3 regions of the Micrococcus sp. SL257 genome follow, and region 1 is predicted to be linked to each of the others. Evidence: predicted binding sites of a transcription regulator. Region 1 holds the regulator's gene; each other region holds the start of a gene.
The links. The regulator HrcA, encoded in region 1, represses chaperone genes, less so after heat shock. The targets are predictions, from matches to a motif close to TTNGCACTCGNNNNNNNCGAGTGCNAA.

Region 1 (3,243 bases):
CGCGCCGGGGACCGGGCGCACGGCATGGGCCAGCATAGCGCGGGCGGGCGGGGGCCGCGCCGAGATCAGTGCTCGGGTGCGGCGGTGAGGAAGTCGATGAGCTCCTCCACGCGGCCCAGCAGGGACGGCTCGAGGTCCGCGTACGTGGTGACGTGGGAGAGCAGCCGCTTCCACCCCAGCCCCGTGGCCTCCTTGCTCCCGTGCGGCCAGCCCAGTCCCCGCAGGATCCCCGTCTTCCAGTCCTGCCCCTTCGGCACGACGGGCCACGCGGGGATGCCGAGGACGGAGGGCTTGATGACTTGCCAGACGTCCACGTAGGGGTGACCGAGGATGAGCACGTTGCCCGCGGCCCCCGGCACGCGCATGGCCTCGGCCGCGAGGCGCTCCTCCTTGGACCCGGTGACGAGGTGGTCCACGAGGATCCCGAGCCGGCGCCGCGGACCGGGGGCGAACGCACGGATCGCCCCGGCGAGGTCGTCCACGCCGTGCAGGGGCTCCACGACGATGCCCTCGAGGCGCAGGTCCTCGCCCCACACCTTCTCCACCAGCTCGGCGTCGTGCACGCCCTCCACCCAGATGCGAGAGGCGCGGGCGGTGCGGGCCCGCGCCCCCTCGACCCGTCGCGAGCCGGAGGCGGTGCGGGCCGGCGCCGCCGGGGCCGCGGCGGTCGGGGGGACCAGGGTCACGGGCTCGCCGTCGATCCAGAAGCCGCCGCCGAGGGGGAAGCCGCGGCGCACGCCGCGGCGGTCCTCCAGGACCACCACGTGCACGCCGCCGGAGCGCTCGATGCCGATCACGGCCCCGGTGAAGCCGGAGGCCACGTCCTCGACCACCGTGCCGGGGGTGGCGGGCACATCGGGGACGGTCCGGGCGGGGCGGCGCGTCAGGTCGTCGTGGCCCGCGGGGCCCCAGCTGCTCCAGTCCATGGGAGAGCACGGTAGCAACGGGGGCGGGCGATCACCGTGAGCGAAGCCGTGCGGGCCGGTCGGGTCGTCCCCCCGGGTCGGACGGTAGCATTGGCACTTGACCCGCCGGAGTGCCAGCCAGGGGCACCTCCGGGGTCGCCCCGGATCCCGACGGACCAGAGGAGGACCGAGATGTCGGAGCAGCCCCGCCGCCTGCAGGTGCTCCAGGCGATCGTGGAGGACTACGTGGCGCTGCGCGAGCCCGTGGGCTCCAAGGCGCTCGTGGAACGGCACGCCCTGGGCGTGTCCTCCGCGACCGTGCGCAACGACATGGCGGCGCTCGAGGAGGAGGGCCTCATCGTGGCCCCGCACACCTCCGCCGGGCGCGTCCCCACGGACAAGGGCTACCGCGTGTTCGTCGACCGCCTCTCCGAGGTGAAACCGCTGTCCCCGGCCGAGCGCCGGGCCGTGCGGACCCTGCTGGATCCGGAGACGGACACCGAGCACATGATGGAGTCCACGGTGCGCCTCCTGGCCCAGCTGACCCAGCAGGTCGCCGTCGCGCAGTTCCCCCACGAGGACGGCTCCACGATCCGCCACCTCGAACTGGTCTCCCTCGCGCCCACGCGCGTGCTCGTGGTCCTCATCCTGTCCACGGGGCGGGTGGACCAGCGGCACGCCGTGCTGGACCGTCCGGTCGAGGAGGCGGAGCTGTCCGTGCTCCGCGGCCTCCTGCTGGACGCCCTGCTGGGGCTCGGTCCGGTGCAGGCGGCCACCGTGGTGGACGACGTCGTCACCCGGGTCCGCCCGGAGCACCGGCAGTCCGCCGCCCTCGTGGCCGCGGCCGTCCACGACCTGCTCGAGGCCGGCCGGCAGGACCGCATCGTCCTGGCCGGCACCGCCAACCTGGCCCGCTCCCCGGGGGACTTCGGCGCGTCCATCGGGCCGATCCTGGAGGCGCTCGAGGAGCAGGTGGTGCTGCTGCGCCTGCTCACGGAGATGGAGCAGGACGCCCACGGGGTGTCCGTGCGGATCGGCTCCGAGAACGCCGGATCGCTCGCGGACACCTCGGTGGTCGCGGCCGCCTACGGCCCCGGCGCCGTGGCGAAGGTCGGTGTCATCGGCCCGACCCGGATGGACTATCCGGGCACCATGGCCGCCGTCCGGGCGATCGCCCGCTATCTCTCCCGCATCCTGACCACCTGACGCGCCTCCGCGCGTCCTGGCGGGCCCCGTCCCGCATCGCCCCACGTCCCGCTCTCCCCGAGAGGAATCCCCACCGTGACCGACCACTACGAGACGCTCGGCGTCAGCCGTGACGCCAGCACCGAGGAGATCCGCCGCGCCTACCGCAAGCTCGCGCGCACCCACCACCCGGACGTCAACCCCGACCCGGAGGCGGCCGAGCAGTTCAAGCGCATCTCCCACGCCTACGAGGTGCTCTCGGACGAGGGCCGGCGTCGGGCGTACGACACGACGGGCAATGAGAACGGCCAGGCCGGCTTCCCGGGCGGCTTCGGCGGGGCGGGCGGCTTCGGGGGCTTCGCCGACATCTTCGAGACCTTCATGAACGCCGCCGGCCAGGGCGGCCGCGGCGGCCCCGCCAGCCGCGCCCGCCGCGGCCAGGACGCCCTGGTGACCGCGCGGATCGACCTGCGCGACGCCGTCTTCGGCGGCGAGCAGACCATCGAGCTGGACACGGCCGTGCGCTGCGATCGGTGCGAGGGCTCGTGCTGCGAGCCCGGCACCCAGCCGGAGACCTGCCAGACCTGCCACGGCCACGGCATGATCCAGCGCCCCGTGCGGTCGCTGCTGGGCACCGTCATGGCCACCGAGGCCTGCCCCGCCTGCCAGGGGTTCGGCACCGTCATCCCGACGCCCTGCCACGAGTGCGACGGGCAGGGCCGCGTCCGCACCCGGACGCCGCTGACCCTGCGCATCCCCGCGGGCGTGGACGACGGCACCCGCATCCACCTCGCCGGCCGCGGCGAGGCCGGCCCGGGCGGCGGCCCGAACGGGGACCTCTACGTGGAGATCGCGGTCCGCCCGGACGAGACCTTCCGCCGCGAGGGCGACCACCTGGCCACCACCGTGACCGTCCCCATGGCCGCCGCGGCCCTGGGCACCACCGTCACGCTGGACACCCTGGACGGCAAGCAGTCCGTCAGCCTGGACCCGGGCGTGCAGTCCGGCCACGTCGAGGTCCTCCACGGCCTGGGCGTCGGCCGCCTGCGCGGGCAGGGCCGTGGCGACCTCAAGGTGGACGTGGTGGTCACCACGCCCACCGACCTGGACGACGAGCAGCGCCAGCTCCTGGAGCGCCTGGCCGAGGTGCGCG
Region 2 (3,243 bases), 480 kb from region 1:
GAGACCGGCACCCCGGCCGAGATCCTGTGCCCTGAGGTGCTGGAGCGGATCTTCAAGACCCCCTGCAGCGTGGTGGACGGACCGCACGGGCCGCTGGCCGTGTACTACTGAGCGGGGCGACGGTGAGGCCGGCCCGGGTCGGTCCGGGCGGGGGTCGGGTGCCCGGCCGACGCGAGCGTTCCGTGGGCAGAACCCGCCGGGTCTCGCCTTCCGGGGGCAGGACCCGCGTGTTTCCAGGTTCCGTGGGCAGAAGCACCCTCGCTTCTGCCCACGGAACCCCTGCGCATGGACGGCAGGGCCATACGCGACGACGACGTCAGGCATCCCAGCCGTTCGAGACCTGTGCCCGTCGTCTGAGGACGGCCTCGATCACCCGCGCATATCCCTCGCCGACGTCCCGGCCCGTGACGTGCAGGGTCATCTGCCCACGCTCCGCGTAGTACTGGTCTCGCCGGGCGTCCCGGGCGTGTTGCTCGGCACTCCGGTGCACCTCGCCGTCGTACTGGAGGACGAGCCGGCAGTCCTCGAACCACAGATCGGCCTCGGGGGCGTCCCGCCGCCCGGGGTCGAACACGTGCTGCAGCGTCGGCTCGCCCAGCCCCGCCTCGACGAGCGCCAGCCTCAGCCGGGTCTCCTGCGGCGAGTCGGCACCCACCCGTACGCGCTCGAGCGCCGCCGTCGCCCGCGGTCTTCCGACGAACCGCCCGAGCGGCCGCATCTCCTCGTGCAGCGCGGTGACCGTGGTGATGGGAGGCCGCCGGCCGCGCGGGGACCAGGGGTGACGGACCAGGTGGTCACCCGCCGACACGAGGGATGCCTCGTCCCAGGGGTGGCCGATCGAGCACAGATCGAGCCAGGTCCGTTCCGGCGTCGTCACCCGTAGCCCGAGCACGGAGGTGACGTGGCCGGCGGGCAGGGGTCTGCGGTGCTCCATGACGCCGGGGATCCGCGCCCGTGCGGTGCCGCGGTGCAACGTGATCTCGACGGCGGCGCGTCGCGTGGCCCCGCCCGGGGGAAGCGGGAGGCCGTGGAGGTGCGCCGCCGTCTCGTGGGAGAGAACGGCGTCGGGACGGGACCGCAGGAGGGCGGTCAGCAGGTCGAGGCCGACCCCGTGGTGCGGCGGCGGGAGCCCGGCCGACTCCCAGGTGCGCAGCGGCATGTCACGGCGACGGTGGATGCCGCGGGCGAGGCGGAGGACGTCGGACCGCCGCACCCGGCTGGGCGGCAGACCGCGTTCGAGCACGTCGCGGGTGGTGAAGACGGGGACGAGGGGGAGATCGGGGGCGAAGGACATGGGTCGACCTTGACGCGGTCGGCCCGACGGCGGCCGGGCGGGCCGCGTGTCTGTGCACACCGGCGCGGGGTGGGCCGGCTGTGCAGGACTCGGCGGCGGCCGGTTGTCCCGCCGGGACGACGTCGTCATGGCTCGGTGGGCAGAACTGCGAGGAGTTCCGCCCACGCAACATCCGTGGGCAGAAGAGAGGGCGCTTCTGCCCACGGAGACCGAAAACCTGCGGATGCTGCCCACGCGATGGGCGGGGGTGCGGTTTCTGCCCACGGAGGGGGGAGGGGGGAGGGTGGGGAGTGGGGGAGGGACAGGTTGCGGGCCGCCGTCGTGACCACTCCGCGTGCTCTTGGGCTCGGAACCCGCCCCACCCGCCGCCCCACGGTGCCCCACCGCACCGCGCCCCACGCCTCCGCCCGCGGCGGACGGCGGGGACACGGCTGGCACTCATGTTGAAGGAGTGCCAGAACCCGGAGTAGAGTCTGGACTGGCACTCGGGGGTACCGGGTGCCAATGCCCGAGGTGGACCGTCCGGCACCGCGACGACGGAGGGTCTGACGCCCGTGGCGCACCCGCAGACCACAGCATCAGCGGACCGGCGAGCCCGCCGGAGCCGCACGTCGACGAAGAAGGAGTGTGCAGCATGTCTGTCTCCATCAAGCCCCTCGAGGATCGCATCGTTGTCCGCCCCCTGGAGGCCGAGCAGACCACCGCGTCGGGCCTCGTGATCCCGGACACCGCCAAGGAGAAGCCGCAGGAGGGCCAGGTCGTGGCCGTGGGCCCGGGCCGGGTCGCGGAGAACGGCAACCGCGTGCCGGTCGACGTCGCCGAGGGTGACGTGGTGCTGTACTCCAAGTACGGCGGCACCGAGGTCAAGGTCGGCGGCGAGGAGTACCTGGTGCTCTCCGCCCGCGACGTGCTGGCCGTCGTCACCAAGTGACCCCGCCGCGACGGGCCCGGTGAGCGGCGCGCACCGCACCGGTGCGCGCGCCCCGGGCCCCTCGCGTCCCCGCACCCCCTGACTCCCTGAACGAAAGGAGCGTCCGTCATGGCCAAGCAGCTGGCTTTCAACGACGACGCACGCCGCGCCCTCCAGGCCGGCATCGACAAGCTCGCCGACACCGTCAAGGTCACCCTCGGCCCCAAGGGCCGCAACGTGGTGCTCGACAAGGCGTGGGGCGCCCCCACCATCACCAACGACGGCGTCACGATCGCCCGTGAGGTGGAGCTGGAGGACCCGTACGAGAACATGGGCGCCCAGCTCGCCAAGGAGGTCGCCACCAAGACCAACGACATCGCGGGCGACGGCACCACCACCGCCACCGTGCTGGCCCAGGCGCTCGTGAACGAGGGCATGCGCCAGGTCGCCGCCGGCGCCGCGCCGGGCGAGGTCAAGAAGGGCATCGAGGTGGCCGTGGCCGCCGTCGAGCAGCGCCTGCAGGAGAACGCCCGCCCGGTTGAGGGCCAGGAGGTGGCCCACGTGGCCGCCATCTCGGCCCAGAACGACGAGGTCGGCGAGCTGCTGGCCCGCGCGTTCGACACGGTCGGCACCGACGGCGTCATCACCATCGAGGAGTCCTCCACGACCTCCACCGAGCTGGACGTCACCGAGGGCATGCAGTTCGACAAGGGCTTCCTGTCCCCGTACATGGTCACCGACGCCGAGCGTCAGGAGGCCGTGCTCGAGGACGCCTACGTCCTGATCAACTCGGGCAAGATCTCCAACGTGCAGGAGCTGCTGCCCCTGCTGGAGAAGGTCCTGCAGGCCAACAAGCCGCTGTTCGTGATCGCCGAGGACATCGAGGGCGAGGCCCTGTCCACCCTCGTGGTGAACAAGATCCGCGGCACCCTGAACGTCGTGGCCGTCAAGGCCCCGGGCTTCGGCGACCGCCGCAAGGCCATGATGCAGGACATCGCGATCCTCACCGGCGCCCAGGTCGTCTCCCCGGACCTCGGCA
Region 3 (3,243 bases), 960 kb from region 1:
CGCGGCGCGGTGCTGGACGCCCTGCTGGACGCCGAGCGGCTGTATCGGACCGCGCCCGGCCGAACGCGCTGGGAGGCCGCCGCCCGCCGCAACCTGGCGGCGGAACGAGCCGCGCTGTCGGCCTGAGCGGGGCGCCCCGGTGCCGGCCCCGGACGCGGCGAGGCCCGCCTCCCCGGACGGGGAGACGGGCCTCGCTGGCTGGGCGCCCGAACGGGCCGGGCCGGCTCAGCGGCTGATCACATCATGCCGCCCATGCCGCCCATCGGGTCCATGCCCTCGGCGCCGGCGGCGGCCTTCTCGGGCTTGTCCGCGACGACGGCCTCGGTGGTCAGGAACAGGCCCGCGATGGACGCGGCGTTCTGCAGGGCCGAGCGGGTCACCTTCACCGGGTCGTTGATGCCGGCGGCCAGCAGGTCCTCGTACTCGCCGGTGGCGGCGTTCAGGCCGTGACCGTCGTCGAGGGTCTTGACCTTGTCCGCCACGACGCCGGGCTCCAGGCCGGCGTTGAAGGCGATCTGCTTCAGCGGGGCCTCGATGGCGACCTTCACGATGTTCGCGCCGGTGGCCTCGTCGCCCTCGAGCTGCAGGCCGCCGAACGCCTTGGCGCCGGCCTGGATCAGGGCCACGCCGCCGCCGGCGACGATGCCCTCCTCCACGGCGGCCTTGGCGTTGCGCACGGCGTCCTCGATGCGGTGCTTACGCTCCTTGAGCTCCACCTCGGTGGCCGCGCCGGCCTTGATGACGGCCACGCCGCCGGCCAGCTTGGCGAGGCGCTCCTGCAGCTTCTCGCGATCGTAGTCCGAGTCGGTGTTCTCGATCTCGGAGCGGATCTGGGCCACGCGGCCGGCGATCTGCTCGGCGTCGCCGCCACCCTCCACGATGGTGGTCTCGTCCTTGGTGACGACCACCTTGCGGGCGGTGCCCAGCAGGTCGAGGGTCGCGTTCTCCAGGGACAGGCCCACCTCGGAGGAGATGACCTGGCCGCCGGTGAGGATGGCGATGTCGGCGAGCATGGCCTTGCGGCGGTCACCGAAGCCCGGGGCCTTCACGGCCACGGACTTGAAGGTGCCGCGGATCTTGTTGACCACGAGGGTGGCCAGGGCCTCGCCCTCGACGTCTTCGGCGATGATCAGCAGCGGCTTGCCCGACTGCATGACCTTCTCGAGGATCGCCACCATGTCCTTCACGGAGGAGATCTTCGAGTTGACGATGAGGATGTAGGGATCCTCGAGGACGGCCTCCTGGCGGTCCGCGTCGGTCACGAAGTAACCGGAGATGTAGCCCTTGTCGAAGCGCATGCCCTCGGTGAGCTCGAGCTCGAGGCCGAAGGTGTTGGACTCCTCGACGGTGATGACGCCCTCCTTGCCGACCTTGTCCAGGGCCTCGGCGATGAGGGAGCCGATCTGCTTGTCCGCGGCGGAGATCGAGGCGGTGGCCGCGATCTGGTCCTTGGTCTCGATCTCGCGGGAGGCGGAGAGCAGCTCGGAGGTGACGGCCTCCACGGCCTTCTCGATGCCGCGCTTCAGGGACAGCGGGTCGGCGCCCGCGGCCACGTTGCGCAGGCCCTCGCGGACCAGCGCCTGGGCCAGCACGGTGGCGGTGGTGGTGCCGTCGCCGGCGACGTCGTCGGTCTTCTTGGCGACCTCCTTGACGAGCTCCGCGCCGATCTTCTCGTACGGGTCCTCGAGCTCGATCTCCTTGGCGATGGAGACGCCGTCGTTGGTGATGGTGGGGGCGCCCCACTTCTTCTCCAGCACCACGTTGCGGCCGCGGGGGCCGAGGGTCACCTTCACGGCGTCGGCCAGGGTGTTCAGGCCCTTCTCCAGGCCGCGGCGGGCCTCTTCGTCGAATGCGATGGTCTTGGCCATGTGCAGGTCCTTTCTGGACGTCGGCTTCCTACTGCTGGTGGCTGACCCGCGCCGGTGCCCGCGACGGACGGCCCCTGGGGGCCTCACCGGTGGACAGGTCCTCCTCCACGGCGCCGGGCCGACCGGGGTACGGCTGGCAGTCGCGCCTTCGGAGTGCTAACCCCATTATGAGCACTCGCACCGGGAGAGTGCAAAGGGTCCGCAGTGCGGGGCCCGCCCTTCCGCGGACGGCGGACGGCCCCCGGCAGAACGCCTCGGAAGGCGCCCCGCCGGGGGCCGGAAAGGGTGCGCGGCCGGCACGGCCGCACGACGGGCGGATCAGCTGGTGACGACCACCGCGATACCGTTCACCTGCAGGTTCGGGGTCTGCATGACCGGGAAGCCGAGCTCCTTGCCGACCGCCTCGGCGGCGGCCTTGTTGGCCGAGCCGTTGTACAGGACGGTGGAGGACTGGATGCCGTAGCCGCTCCAGTTCTTCGCGTCCACCGAGGTGTAGCCGGCGCCCGTGAGCCGCTGCGCGTAGGAGGCGGCGAGGCCCTGGGTGCGGGTCGCGTTGTACACGGTGACGTGGGTGCCGCGCACGGCCGCGGACTGCGCGGCTGCACGAGAGCTCGACGCGGCCGCAGACTGCGCGGCCGCACGAGAGCTCGACGCGGCCGCGGACTGCGAGCGCGAGGCCTCCGCCGCGGCGGCCGAACGGGACGCGGCGGCGCGCGAGGACTCCGCCGCCTGGACGGCCGCCGCCGACCGGGACGCCTCTGCGGACTGCGCGGCGGCCTCGGAACGCGAGGCCTCCGCCGCCTGTGCCTCCGCGGCGGCCCGGGACGACGCGGCAGCCTGGGACGACTCGGCGGCCTCTGCGGCGGCCGCCTCCTGCGCCACCCGCGAGGACTCAGCCGCGGCCGCAGCCGCGGAACGGGACGCCTCCGCCGTGTCCTCGGACGGGGTGGCGGACTCGGTCGCGGATGCAGTCGACGCCGACGCGGAGGACGCCGAGGAGGACTCGGACGACGCCGACGTCGACGGCTCGACCGCCGGGGCCGTCGTCGAGCTCTCGGCGGCGACGGGCTCGGAGCGGTCGCCGGTGAGCCACGGCAGGACGACGCCCACGAACAGGCCGGCGAGCAGGACGAGGCCGGCCACCCAGAGCAGCGGGCTCAGGCGGCGACCCCCGCCCGCGGCGGTCGCGCCGGCAGCGGCGAAGGACTCGCGGTGCGCGCCGCGCTGGTCCGTGTACTCGGGGACCTCGTCGAAGCGGTCGGGCTGGTAGGCCATGGGTCAGTTCTCCTGGCGGGAAGCGGGCGTGGACGGCGCCGGATCCGCGGGTCCCCTCCGGGCCCGGCTGCGGGTGCCGCGCTTGCGCAGCAGCCGCGTG

Region 2: groES (co-chaperone GroES) is a predicted target of HrcA. The motif match lies at 1,726-1,752, and genes of this name have one in related genera.
Region 3: groL (chaperonin GroEL) is a predicted target of HrcA. The motif match lies at 2,002-2,028, and genes of this name have one in related genera.

What each region holds. Positions count from the first base shown of each region.
Region 1 is NZ_CP113053.1:1,521,088-1,524,330, forward strand. It holds gene OVA32_RS07015 (DUF3097 family protein) at 66-926, opposite strand; gene hrcA (heat-inducible transcriptional repressor HrcA) at 1,098-2,111, shown strand; gene dnaJ (molecular chaperone DnaJ) at 2,187-3,243, shown strand, end outside.
Region 2 is NZ_CP113053.1:1,040,832-1,044,074, forward strand. It holds gene OVA32_RS04955 (ABC transporter ATP-binding protein) at 1-111, shown strand, start outside; gene OVA32_RS04960 (hypothetical protein) at 317-1,294, opposite strand; gene groES (co-chaperone GroES) at 1,929-2,225, shown strand; gene groL (chaperonin GroEL) at 2,334-3,243, shown strand, end outside.
Region 3 is NZ_CP113053.1:2,481,560-2,484,802, forward strand. It holds gene OVA32_RS11505 (DUF4031 domain-containing protein) at 1-126, shown strand, start outside; gene groL (chaperonin GroEL) at 237-1,868, opposite strand; gene OVA32_RS11515 (LytR C-terminal domain-containing protein) at 2,187-3,143, opposite strand; gene OVA32_RS11520 (DUF3263 domain-containing protein) at 3,147-3,243, opposite strand, start outside.